DNA from 4 places in the Rahnella sp. BIGb0236 genome. Region 4 is predicted to be linked to each of the others. Evidence: predicted binding sites of a transcription regulator. Region 4 holds the regulator's gene; each other region holds the start of a gene.

Region 1 (3,161 bases), on a different contig from region 4:
TCCGGTTTCGGACTGGGCTTTGAACGTTTAGTCGCTTATGTGACCGGTGTTCAAAATGTGCGTGATGTAATCCCGTTCCCGCGTACACCACGTAATGCAACCTTCTAATTAATTAAACTATTTTTAATTAACAGAATCGTTACATAACTAAGGCCAGCATTGCTGGCCTTAGTCATTTTCAAAGATAGATCCCTGTCACAAAGTTCCGTAAAATACACATTTTGAAATACATTTTTTCTAACTGAAACATATTTAGTAATTTAGTAGCATTTTCGCTGTAGATTAAGCTCACCACGGATGGAATAGTGCGTTCAGACACAGGAGACACCAAACTCTCATGAATAGTTCCGCAAAGAATTATTTACGGCAGTGGCAGGTGTCCAAATAAAACCAATGAGGGTAATAATAATGATGAAGCGCAATATTCTTGCAGTGGTAATCCCTGCTCTGTTAGTTGCTGGTGCAGCTAATGCGGCAGAAGTTTATAACAAAGACGGCAACAAACTGGATTTGTACGGTAAAGTTGACGGCCTGCATTACTTCTCTGATGACACCGGCAACGACGGTGACCAGACTTACGTTCGTTTCGGCTTTAAAGGCGAAACTCAGATTACTGACCAACTGACCGGTTACGGCCAGTGGGAATACAACGTTCAGGCTAACCACGCAGAAAGCATGGGCGACGAAGGCAACAAAACCCGTCTGGGCTTTGCTGGTCTGAAATTTGGCGATGCGGGTTCTTTCGACTACGGTCGTAACTACGGCGCCGTCTATGACGTTGAAGCATGGACCGATAACCTGCCAGAATACGGCGGCGACACCTACACCTACACTGATAACTTCATGGTTGGTCGTACTAACGGCGTTGCAACTTACCGTAACACCAACTTCTTCGGTCTGGTTGATGGCCTGAACTTTGCTCTGCAATATCAGGGTAAAAACGAGAACGACGACCGTGGCGTGTCTAAACAAAACGGCGACGGTTATGCAATCTCCACGACTTATGACATCGGCGCAGGCGTAAACCTGGGTGCAGCATACGCGTCTTCTGACCGTACTGATGCGCAGACTGCTGATGGCAACGGCGACAAAGCTGACGTCTGGACTGTTGGTGCTAAATACGACGCTAACGGCGTATACCTGGCAGCAATGTATGCAGAAACCAACAACATGACTCCGTTCGGTAACACTGAAGCGGGTAACGGCGCAGACAACGGTAACCGTGATGGTTTACAGCAATTCGCTAACAAAACTCAGAACTTCGAAGTGGTTGCACAGTACCAGTTCGACTTCGGTCTGCGTCCTTCTGTAGCGTACCTGCAGTCTAAAGGTAAGAGCCTGAACAGCACTTACGGCGACGACCAGGATCTGGTGAAATATGCTGAAGTGGGTGCGACTTACTACTTCAACAAAAACATGTCTACCTATGTTGACTACAAAATCAACCTGCTGGACGAGAATGACTTCACCAAAGCTAACGGCATCGCAACTGACGATATCGTCGCACTGGGTCTGGTTTACCAGTTCTAATATCGTTTAACGATTCGCTTACGAGCGTATCAAAGGGATATCAAGGCAGAGCTTCGGCTCTGCCTTTTGCATTTGTGGACTTCGACGCCTTCGTTTTTCTGCCTCCTCCCATAAAATATTTTAATCTCCCACGCCTTCTCACAACTCTGCTTTCTTTTTGCCGCAAACGGTTGGCAAACGGGGACGCTGGCGTTAACCTGATGCCCTCTTTCGTCATATCAGGCTAATGGACGTTTCCAACATGTTTGAAAAAATCACTGCAGCACCTGCCGACCCGATCCTGGGTCTTTCCGATCTTTTCCGCGCTGATGACCGCTCAAATAAAATCAATCTTGGGATTGGTGTTTATAAAGATGAAACGGGTAAAACGCCGGTTCTGGCCAGCGTGAAGAAAGCCGAACAATTCCTGTTGGAAAATGAAACCACTAAAACCTATCTGAGCATCGACGGATTGCCTGATTTTGCCCGCTGCACGCAGGAACTGCTGTTTGGTAAAGACAGCGCGGTCATCGCTGATAAACGTGCACGTACTGCCCAGACACCAGGCGGTACCGGTGCCCTGCGCATCGCTGCTGATTTCATCGCGACACAAACCAGCGCCAGACGTGTATGGGTAAGCAATCCGAGCTGGCCGAACCACAAAGGCGTGTTCTCTGCTTCCGGTCTCGAAGTCGCAGAATACAATTATTATGACGCCGCCAGTCACAGTCTGGATTTCGACGGCATGCTGAAAAGCCTGAGCGAAGCCGTTGCCGGCGACGTGGTGTTATTCCACGGTTGCTGCCATAACCCGACCGGTATTGATCCGACGGAAGAACAATGGGCACAGCTGGCAGAACTGTCAGTGGCTAAAGGCTGGTTACCGCTGTTTGATTTCGCCTATCAGGGCTTTGCAAAAGGCCTTGAAGAAGATGCGGCTGGCCTGCGTCTGTTCGTGGCAAACCATAAAGAATTACTGGTCGCCAGTTCTTACTCGAAAAACTTCGGGTTATATAATGAGCGCGTCGGCGCCTGTACGCTGGTCACTGCCGATGCCGAAACGGCAGAACGTGCGTTCAGCCAGATGAAATCGGTTATCCGCGCAAACTACTCCAACCCGCCGTCACACGGCGCAGCGGTAGTGGCGACTATTCTGGGTAATGATGCCCTGCGCACCTTGTGGGAGCAGGAACTGAGCGATATGCGCCAGCGTATCCACCGCATGCGCCAGTTATTTGTCAGCACATTGCAGGAAAAAGGCGCACAGCAAGACTTCAGCTTTATTATTAATCAGAACGGTATGTTTTCATTCAGCGGCCTGACGAAAGATCAGGTGCTGCGTTTGCGTGATGAGTTCGGTGTGTATGCGGTGAATTCAGGCCGTATTAACGTCGCGGGTATTACGCTCGAAAACATGGCCCCGCTGTGTGAAGCGATTGTCGCGGTGCTGTAAAAGGTAAGCGTTGTTGCTCGATTAAAAAAGCCCGTCAGGAAACTGACGGGCTTTTTGTCTTTCAGATATGCGTTTTTACCAGACCGGCATTTCATCCTGCAGGAAAGGATTGGTTTTGCGCTCATAGCCAAAATCAGACATCGGGCCATGACCGGGAATAAAGACGATGTCATCGCCGAGTGGCAATAGTTTCGTTTTA
Region 2 (3,161 bases), on a different contig from region 4:
CCTTCGCCTTGCTTGAAGAGCAACTGACTGCTTGCGGATTACACGCAGAAAGCTTGCCTGACTTTCCGTTTCTCGGCGGCGCTCTCGGGCTGTTCGGCTATGATTTAGGCCGTCGCGTTGAGGATCTGCCACAAATCGCGATACGCGATATTGAGTTGCCCGATATGGCTGTCGGGATTTATGACTGGGCGCTGATCGCCGATCATCATTTGCAGCGTTTAACATTGATTTGTCATGGCGATATTTCTGCACGTTTGCGCTGGCTTGATGAGCATCAGAAAATCCGCTCTTCGTCAGCGCCTTTCCGGCTGAATGCGCCGTGGCAGGCGAATATGAGCCGCGAAGAATACGGGCAAAAGTTCAGGCAGATTCAGGAATATATCCGCGACGGCGATTGTTATCAGATCAATCTGGCGCAACGTTTTTCCACGCAGTACGACGGCGATGAATGGCAGGCTTTTCTGCGTCTGAATCAGGCCAACCGTGCGCCCTTCTCGGCATTTCTGCGTCTGCCGCAAAACACCGTTCTCAGTCTGTCGCCGGAGCGTTTTATCTGGCTCAAAGAAAACCAGATTCAGACACGACCGATTAAAGGCACCCTGCCACGTTGCGAAGATCCGACAGAAGATGCGCGACAGGCAGAAAGGCTGGCAGGATCGGAGAAAGATCGTGCCGAGAACCTGATGATTGTCGATTTGCTGCGTAATGATATCGGGCGCGTCGCCGTGCCCGGCAGCGTGCGCGTGCCGGAACTGTTTGTGGTAGAGCCGTTTCCGGCGGTGCATCATCTGGTCAGCACCATCACTGCGCAGTTACCGCAAGAGTGCCATCCTGCGGCCTTGTTACGCGCCTGTTTCCCCGGCGGTTCCATTACCGGCGCACCGAAAGTGCGTGCAATGGAAATCATCGAAGAACTCGAGCCACATCGCCGCAACGGCTATTGCGGCAGCATCGCGTATATCAGCTTTTGCGGCACCATGGACAGTAACATCACCATCCGCACGTTACTCACGTCGCAGGGAAAAATTCATTGCTGGGCAGGCGGCGGGATTGTGGCGGACAGTCAGGAACAGGCAGAATATCAGGAAACTTTTGATAAGATTGCCCGAATTCTGCCTCAGTTAGGAGAAACATCATCGTGACTTTGCTGGAACAACATGCGCCAATTCAGACACTTTCCCCCGCTGTTGAAGATTTCATATTGCGCTTTCAGTTGCAGCAACCTCGCCAGCCCGCACCGGCGCTGCGCGGAACCCGTCACGCTGCGGTGCTGATCCCGATCATATGCCGCCCCGAACCTACGCTGTTACTGACACGCCGATCAGATCAGCTGCGCAAACACGCGGGACAAGTCGCCTTTCCCGGCGGCGCGGCGGATGCTTCTGATGCGTCGATTATCGCCACGGCCTTGCGTGAAGCGCAGGAAGAAGTCGCCATTCCGCCTGAACAGGTTTATGTATTAGGCACACTTTCGCCGCAGGATAGCAGCAGCGGTTTTCGGGTCACACCGGTAGTAGGGCTGTTACCCGTCGATGCGCCGCTGCATCCGGCTGAAGACGAAGTCGCCGAGTTATTTGAAATGCCGCTGCGTGAAGCTTTTGATCTGGCTCGTTATCACCCGCTTGATATTCATCGCAGGGGCATTCATCACCGCGTTTATTTGTCCTGGTATCAGCAGCAATTTGTCTGGGGTCTCACCGCCGCTATCATCCGCCAGCTCGCCGGACAGGTCGAAGTCTGAGCGCTCTGATTACATAGCGATCACACTTTTGCATCAAATAAGTTTATTTCATGCGAAAAATGAAACTTTTGCCTCTCAGCCCTTTTAAACTATAAGTCTATCCATAAGAACAAGAGAGCCGTCCATAAAGACGAAATCTCGCGGTCGTTCATTTATGGAAGCCAGGGATCCCGTTCCCTGCCGCAATCTATTACAGGAGTATTCGACGTGATTAGCGTTTTCGACATGTTCAAGGTCGGGATTGGCCCTTCCAGTTCCCATACTTTGGGCCCGATGAAAGCAGGGAAACAGTTCGCTGATGACCTGCTGGAAAAGGGCATGATGCCTGCCGTTACGCGTGTCGCCGTGGACGTTTTTGGTTCTTTGTCCCTGACAGGCAAAGGCCACCACACAGATATCGCCATTATTTTAGGCCTGGCGGGTAACCAGCCAGACACCGTCGACATTGACGGCATTCCCCATTTTATCCGCGACGTTGAGCAACGTGAGCGCCTGCCGTTGGGCACAACCCAGCACGAAGTCGATTTCCCACGCGATACCGGCATGGTATTTCGCGGGGAGAATTTGCCGCGTCACGAGAACGCCATGCAAATCCACGCCTTCGCGGGCGACAAGATGATTTACAGCAAGACGTATTACTCTGTCGGCGGCGGTTTTATTGTTGATGACGAGCATTTCGGCCAGCCGGTACTCGACGAAGTGACCGTGCCGTACAGCTTTAATTCGGCCAGTGAAATGCTGGCAAAATGTAAGGAAACCGGGCTGTCATTATCCGGTCTGGTGATGAAAAACGAGCTGGCTCAGCACAGCAAACAGGACATCGAGCAGTATTTCGAGAAGATCTGGCACACCATGCAAGCGTGTATCGATCGCGGCCTGAATACCGAAGGTGTGTTGCCCGGTCCGCTGCGGGTGCCGCGTCGTGCTTCTGCCCTGCGGCGGATGCTGGTGTCAAATGATAAACTGTCCAGCGACCCGATGAACGTCATCGACTGGGTGAATATGTTTGCGCTGGCAGTTAACGAAGAGAATGCCGCAGGCGGACGTGTGGTCACCGCGCCAACCAACGGGGCGTGCGGCATTGTTCCGGCGGTTCTGGCCTATTACGATCAGTTTATTCAGTCGGTCAGCCCGGACATTTATCTGCGTTACTTCCTGACCTCCGGCGCGATCGGTATTCTGTATAAAATGAACGCCTCTATTTCCGGTGCGGAAGTCGGTTGTCAGGGCGAAGTCGGTGTGGCCTGTTCGATGGCGGCGGCGGGTCTGACGGAACTGCTGGGCGGAAGCCCGGAGCAAGTCTGCGTCGCGGCTGAAATTGGTATGGAACACAATCTGGGTTTAACCTGCGACCCGGTCGCCGGACAGGTTCAGGTGCCATGCATCGAACGCAATGCCATTGCGTCAGTGAAAGCCATTA
Region 3 (3,161 bases), on a different contig from region 4:
GTTGTGTACCGACGATGTCGCGTATCAGAACTTCCGCAAAAAAGTGCACAATCCGTTTATCCAGAAACTGTTCCTGATGCTGCCGCTGAAATGGCGACTGGCGATTGCTGCCAGAATGCGCGCCAACAGCAAAGCGTCTAATCAGGGCAAATCCATGGACATTATGGATGTGAACCCGCAGGCGGTGGTCAGTGAAATGCAGATGGCGGGCGTCGAATGGATGATCCACGGTCACACCCATCGGCCAGCCATTCACGATGTCCCGCTCGGTAACAAAACCGGCCATCGTGTGGTACTCGGCGCCTGGCACGAAGAAGGCTCAATGGTGAAAGTCACCGCCGATAACGTCGAGCTGATAAGATTCCCGTTTTGAGTCACCTTTCCATACCCTAAATAATTTGAGGGGCTGGAAGGCGACAAGCTCATGAATCCCCGGGAGCTTAGCTGACTAAGTGACCGGGGTGAATGAGCGCAGTCAACGCATCAGCAGCTCGAAGTATGAAGGGTAACGGGTACGCCTGAATGGAAGCGGAACTGCTCGTCCGGGGTTAAGATCAGTTCCGCTTCAATCCTGCCAAACTCCTCCACACGCTCGCTGATATCCGTCCCGGCGTATTGCTCTGCCAGTGCCAGATAGTCGGTAAAATGCCGTGATTCTGAACGCAGCAACGAGGTGTAAAAGCGCGACAAGGTTTCATCGAGATGCGGTGCAATCTTGGCAAAACGCTCGCAGGAACGCGCTTCGATGTAGGCCCCGATAATCAGCCGGTCGACCAGAATATTCAGATCATCGTGATGGCGGGTATGTTTAATCATGCCGCTGGCGTAGCGCGACGGGGAAAGCTGGGTATAGGTGATATTGCGCTTTTGCATGATCTCCACCACTTGTTCGAAGTGATGAAGTTCTTCACGCGCCAGACGCGCCGCGCAAAACAGCAGTTCGGTGCGCTCAAGGTATTTGGTCATCAGGCTCATCGCCGTGGCCGCCGCCTTCTTTTCACAGTTAGCGTGGTCGATCAGCATCACCGTCTGATTTTCCAGCGCCACATCCACCCACAGCGCGGGCGTTTCACAGTGAAGAAAATCATAAATCGGTGCCAGTAAAGCCTGCGTCATAAATCAGTTTCCAGTCAGGTGTGTCATCAATATCGTGGTGTGGATTATACAAATCTGCCGCCCACTTCTCACCAAAAATGCACCGTTTTGCGGCGACGCAACCGTTTTCCTCCCTCACGGAGCATGCTATCATTTGCGCCCTCGCAGTTTCTATTTCCGAATCACAGGAGCTTTACAGACATGTCATCCAACGTTACCCCGGCAAAAATCGCCATCGTTATGGGGTCTAAAAGTGACTGGGCGACCATGCAGTTCGCCGCAGAAGTTCTCACAACGCTGAATATTCCTTTCCATGTCGATATCGTCTCCGCTCACCGTACGCCGGATAAATTGTTCACTTTTGCTGAGCAGGCTTCCGCCAACGGCTTTGATGTGATCATTGCGGGTGCCGGTGGCGCAGCGCATTTACCGGGCATGCTGGCGGCAAAAACGCTGGTGCCGGTGCTCGGTGTACCGGTGCAAAGTGCTGCACTGAGCGGCATCGACAGTCTGTATTCCATCGTACAAATGCCACGTGGTATTCCGGTCGGTACGCTGGCGATCGGAAAAGCCGGTGCCGCTAACGCCGCATTGCTGGCCGCACAAATTCTGGCGCTGCACGATGCTGAGATTGCCAAAAATCTGGCCGCGTGGCGCATCGCACAAACCGACGAAGTGCTGAACAATCCCGATCCGCGGGAGGAAGCATGAAGCCGGTTTGCGTACTCGGAAACGGTCAGTTAGGCAGAATGCTGCGTCAGGCCGGTGAACCGCTGGGCATCGCCGTTTATCCTGTGGGTCTGGATGCCGAACCGGAAGCCGTGCCGTATCAGCAAAGCGTGATCACCGCTGAAATCGAACGCTGGCCGGAAACGGCACTGACCCGCGAACTGGCGACGCACAATGCGTTCGTTAACCGCGACATCTTTCCGCGTCTGGCCGATCGCCTGACGCAAAAACAATTGCTCGACCAGCTCGGTCTGGCGACCGCGCCGTGGCAGTTACTGGCTGATGCCGCCGAATGGCCGCAGGTCTTCTCACAGCTTGGCGAACTGGCGATTGTTAAACGCCGCGTCGGCGGCTACGACGGCCGTGGTCAGTGGCGTCTGCGTTCCGGCGAAGAACATACCCTGCCGCAGGATTGCTACGGCGAATGCATCGTTGAGCAGGGCATCAACTTCTCCGGCGAAGTTTCGCTGGTCGGCGCACGGGGTCACGACGGCAAAACCGTCTTTTATCCGCTGACCCACAATCTGCATCAGGACGGCATTCTGCGCACCAGCGTTGCGCTGCCGCAACCTGACGCCGCCCTGCAACAGCAGGCGGAAAGCATGCTGTCGGCGATCATGAACGAACTGAATTATGTCGGCGTAATGGCGATGGAATGTTTCGTGGTCAGCGAAGGTTTACTGATCAATGAACTGGCACCGCGTGTCCACAACAGCGGGCACTGGACGCAAAATGGCGCGTCTTACAGCCAGTTTGAAATGCACCTGCGCGCCATTCTCGGTCTGCCGCTGCCGAAACCGGTCGTCAGCACGCCGTCGGTGATGGTGAATCTGATCGGCACAGATGTCTCAGAAGAATGGCTGAGCCTGACGCTGGTCAATCTGCACTGGTACGAGAAAGAGGTGCGTCCCGGCCGTAAAGTCGGACACCTGAACCTCAACGACGCCAGCGCCAGCCTGCTGAAAGACGACCTCAACGCACTGGTCCCGATGCTGCCGGAAGAATACGCCAGCGGCATTGAATGGGCAGTTGAAAAGCTTTGATTTGATCGGCTCCCTCCCCTGCGAAGGGGAGGGTTGGGGTGGGGTATTAAGGTCAAAATCCAATAGTTAAAGTGTGCTTTGACAAAGAGTTAGCCCTTAAAACCCCCTCCCGCCCTCCCCCTTCGCAGGGGGAGGAGAAAAGCTCGATCGGCTCCCTCCCCTGCGAAGGGGAGGGTTGGGGTGGGGTATTAAGGTCAAAATCCAGTAGTTAAAGTGTGCTTTGACAAAGAGTTAGCCCTTAAAACCCCCTCCCTGCCTTCCCCTTCGCAGGGGGAGGAGCAAACCATTAACTAT
Region 4 (3,161 bases):
GGTTTGCATGGCGCTGAAGGCAGGAAGGTACATGTCGGTGGCTAAAAAGCCGAGCATGCTCAGTCCCGCGAGATAGAGCATAAATCCAAAGGAGGGTTTCATTATTGTCTCGTTAATGTCGTGATTGCAGGTGATTTGACGCAGATTACGTACCGGAGGCGGAGTTTAACGCTTTGATAACAGCGTTGTGAAACGCTAATATTTGCACTCTGCTATCAAAAAAGTTGAAGGCTAAAATATGTGGTCAGAATACGCTCTTGATGTGGTGGATGCGGTGGCAAGAACGGGCAGCTTTAGTGCCGCGGCGCAGGATTTACACCGCGTGCCTTCTGCCATCAGCTACACCGTCCGGCAGCTTGAACAATGGCTGGCAGTGCCGTTATTTGAACGCCGTCATCGTGACGTGGTGCTGACGCCTGCGGGCAAGGTTTTTGTCGATGAAGCCCGCATTCTGACAAAAAAAATGATAGCCACCCGTCGCCAGTGTCAGCAGGTCGCTAACGGCTGGCGCGGCGAACTACGCGTGGCGGTAGACCGGATTGTTAAACCCGCGCGGACGCGAAGGCTGGTACTCGATTTTTACCGCCATTTTCCCGATACGGAACTGATCATCCACTCGGAAGTGTTTAACGGTGTCTGGGATGCGCTGGTGGACGGAAGGGCGGATGTGGCTATCGGTGCCACGAGAGCCATACCGGTGGGTGGCCGGTTTAATTTTCGCGACATGGGATTCATGGACTGGCACTGCGTGGTCAGCCCCCAACATCCGCTGGCGCAGTTGTCCGGTTCGCTCAGGGATGACCAGCTGCGGCCTTATCCGGCGCTCTGTCTGGAAGACACCTCCCGCACATTGCCCAAACGCGATACCTGGACGCTCGACAACCAGCGACGTCTGGTGGTGCCTGACTGGACCTGTGCGCTGGAATGCCTGACAGAAGGATTATGTGTCGGCATGATGCCGGTTCATCGCGTCATCCCGTGGATAGAACAGAATAAATTGCAGGTGCTGACACTGGAAAATCGTTTCCCCGACAGCCCGTGTTGTCTGACGTGGGACCAGAGCAATCCGTCGCCGTCACTGGCGTGGTTACTGGACTATATGGGCGATACAGAAACGATGAATGAGGAATGGTTGCGGGATTAGCAAAAAAAAACGCCTGCACAGGCAGGCGTAGTTACACAATTAACGGCGGTAGTCGCGATACGGACCGTCGGCCACGGAACGGCGTTCAACCAGTTTCGGATGCACTTCGATGGTCTGCGATTCTTCGCGCTTACTGACAATTCTGTCCAGCAACATGGTAAAAGCCATTTCGCCCAGACGCTCTTTAGGCTGATGAACCGTGGTCAGCGCCGGTGAGAAATAGCGGGCATTACGCACATTGTCATAGCCGATCACAGAGATATCCTGCGGAACCCGCAGGCCAAGCTCATCGGCAGCACAAATGGCGCCCATCGCCATCACGTCACCGCCACAGAACACCGCAGTAGGGCGGCTTTTCTGCATCAGGATTTTATGCATCGCCTGATAGCCGGATTCCGGTTCAAAATCGCCCTGAACGACCCATTCATCACGCAGAGGAATATTGGCTTCGGTCAGTGCCTTCACAAAACCCTGGAAACGACCGCCGCCGGTATTACGCGCCAGTTGCCCCGGGATCACACCAATATCACGATGACCGCGTTCAATCAGATAACGACCGGCCATGTAGCCGCCCTCGAAAGCATTATCAATAATGCTGTCGGTGAAGTTTTTGCGCGCCTCGCCCCAGTCCATGACGACCATCGGGATTGAGCGGTACTCCTCCAGCATATTAAGCAGTTCGTCGGGATATTCCGCGCACATCACCAGCAAGCCATCGACGCGTTTTTGCGCCAGCATCTGCAGGTAAGCCTGTTGTTTCTCCAGATTGTTGTGCGAGTTACACAAAATCAGCGTGTAGCCTTTGGAGAAGCAGCTGTTTTCGACGGCTTCAATCACTTCGGCGAAATAGGGCGCTTCACTGGAGGTGGCCAGCAGACCGATCGTTTTGGTGTTATTAACCTTCAGGCTGCGCGCCACGGCGCTTGGCGAATAGTGTAAGTCCTTGATGGCAAGGAGAACCGCAGCTTTAGTTTCTTCGGCGACGAAACGTGTTTTATTGATGACGTGCGACACGGTTGTAGTGGAAACGCCAGCGCGCTTTGCGACATCTTTAATCGTTGCCATGTAAACAATGACTCCTGAACTCACGTGTTTCAGCACGTTAGCATTATGTTAATCGTTTGCTTGCGTGGATTTAACTGCTGACTTCTAAAAGGGCAGTGAAATCGTTGGGTGGATTCTTCAGAATGAGGCGTGAAATGCTCTCGGGTGAAATCGACCGGCACACAGGCGTGGTAACCGACAATTTTCTCTTATAATGCAGGAAAGTGGAAGCAAAATTCTCATGACAGCATTGTCATTCAGCACAAGATTTTAAATGTGAATTATGAGAAAATGCGTTGGCACACATTTAGTGTGGCTTAAAAAATGCCACAACTTGATCCGAAAGGGGGTTTGATGGACAGCAACCTGAAATTATCGTTGATCACCACGGTATGCGCTTTGCTTATGATTATCGCTTTCAGCTTTACTGCGGTAATGAACTGATTTTATAAGCGATCCGCAATAAAAAAGGGCGATCCCGGTAACAGGTATCGCCCTTTTCAATGTGATGCAGTCACCTTATCCGCCGACATTCTTCCCTGCAGAAACTCTTCGTTAAATGCTATTCATTGGCTGATTAGCGAAACTTCAGACTTAACGAATTGTTTATTATCGGATCGTTTTCGGGGTCATTACCCGACGTGCGCCCACATAGTGATCTTGCCAGTAATCATCGCCCAGTGAGGTGATTTTAATGTCTTCACCGGTTCTTGGCGACTGGATGAATTTGCCATTACCGACATAAACACCCACATGGTCTGCTGCGCCGCGATTATTAATTCTGAAAAACACCAGATCGCCGCTTTCCAGTTCACCGCGTTTGACCGGTGCCGCATCGCGCAGATGGTACATTTCATTCGCTGTGCGTGGCATCTTAATGCGAATCAAATCTTTGTAGGCATAATAGACTAAGCCACTGCAATCAAAACCGGTGTTGGGAGAGGTGCCGCCCCAGCGATACGGTTTGCCGACC

The links. The regulator PurR, encoded in region 4, represses purine synthesis genes. The targets are predictions, from matches to a motif close to CANGCAAACGTTTGCNTG.
Region 1: EDF78_RS20905 (amino acid aminotransferase) is a predicted target of PurR. The motif match lies at 1,690-1,707, and genes of this name have one in related genera.
Region 2: EDF78_RS03920 (L-serine ammonia-lyase) is a predicted target of PurR. The motif match lies at 1,904-1,921, and genes of this name have one in related genera.
Region 3: purE (5-(carboxyamino)imidazole ribonucleotide mutase) is a predicted target of PurR. The motif match lies at 1,211-1,228, and genes of this name have one in related genera.

Annotation. Positions count from the first base shown of each region.
Region 1 covers NZ_SOAO01000013.1:61,280-64,440, forward strand. Annotated here, with positions in the region: gene asnS (asparagine--tRNA ligase) at 1-108, shown strand, start outside; gene ompC (porin OmpC) at 409-1,530, shown strand; gene EDF78_RS20905 (amino acid aminotransferase) at 1,772-2,962, shown strand; gene EDF78_RS20910 (MBL fold metallo-hydrolase) at 3,038-3,161, opposite strand, start outside.
Region 2 covers NZ_SOAO01000002.1:107,036-110,196, forward strand. Annotated here, with positions in the region: gene pabB (aminodeoxychorismate synthase component 1) at 1-1,142, shown strand, start outside; gene EDF78_RS03915 (CoA pyrophosphatase) at 1,139-1,741, shown strand; gene EDF78_RS03920 (L-serine ammonia-lyase) at 1,949-3,161, shown strand, end outside.
Region 3 covers NZ_SOAO01000002.1:500,237-503,397, forward strand. Annotated here, with positions in the region: gene lpxH (UDP-2,3-diacylglucosamine diphosphatase) at 1-373, shown strand, start outside; gene miaE (tRNA isopentenyl-2-thiomethyl-A-37 hydroxylase MiaE) at 484-1,116, opposite strand; gene purE (5-(carboxyamino)imidazole ribonucleotide mutase) at 1,297-1,806, shown strand; gene purK (5-(carboxyamino)imidazole ribonucleotide synthase) at 1,803-2,867, shown strand; gene ybbP (putative ABC transporter permease subunit YbbP) at 3,154-3,161, opposite strand, start outside.
Region 4 covers NZ_SOAO01000008.1:166,802-169,962, reverse strand. Annotated here, with positions in the region: gene punC (purine nucleoside transporter PunC) at 1-102, opposite strand, end outside; gene punR (DNA-binding transcriptional activator PunR) at 239-1,144, shown strand; gene purR (HTH-type transcriptional repressor PurR) at 1,184-2,209, opposite strand; gene EDF78_RS17105 (C40 family peptidase) at 2,798-3,161, opposite strand, start outside.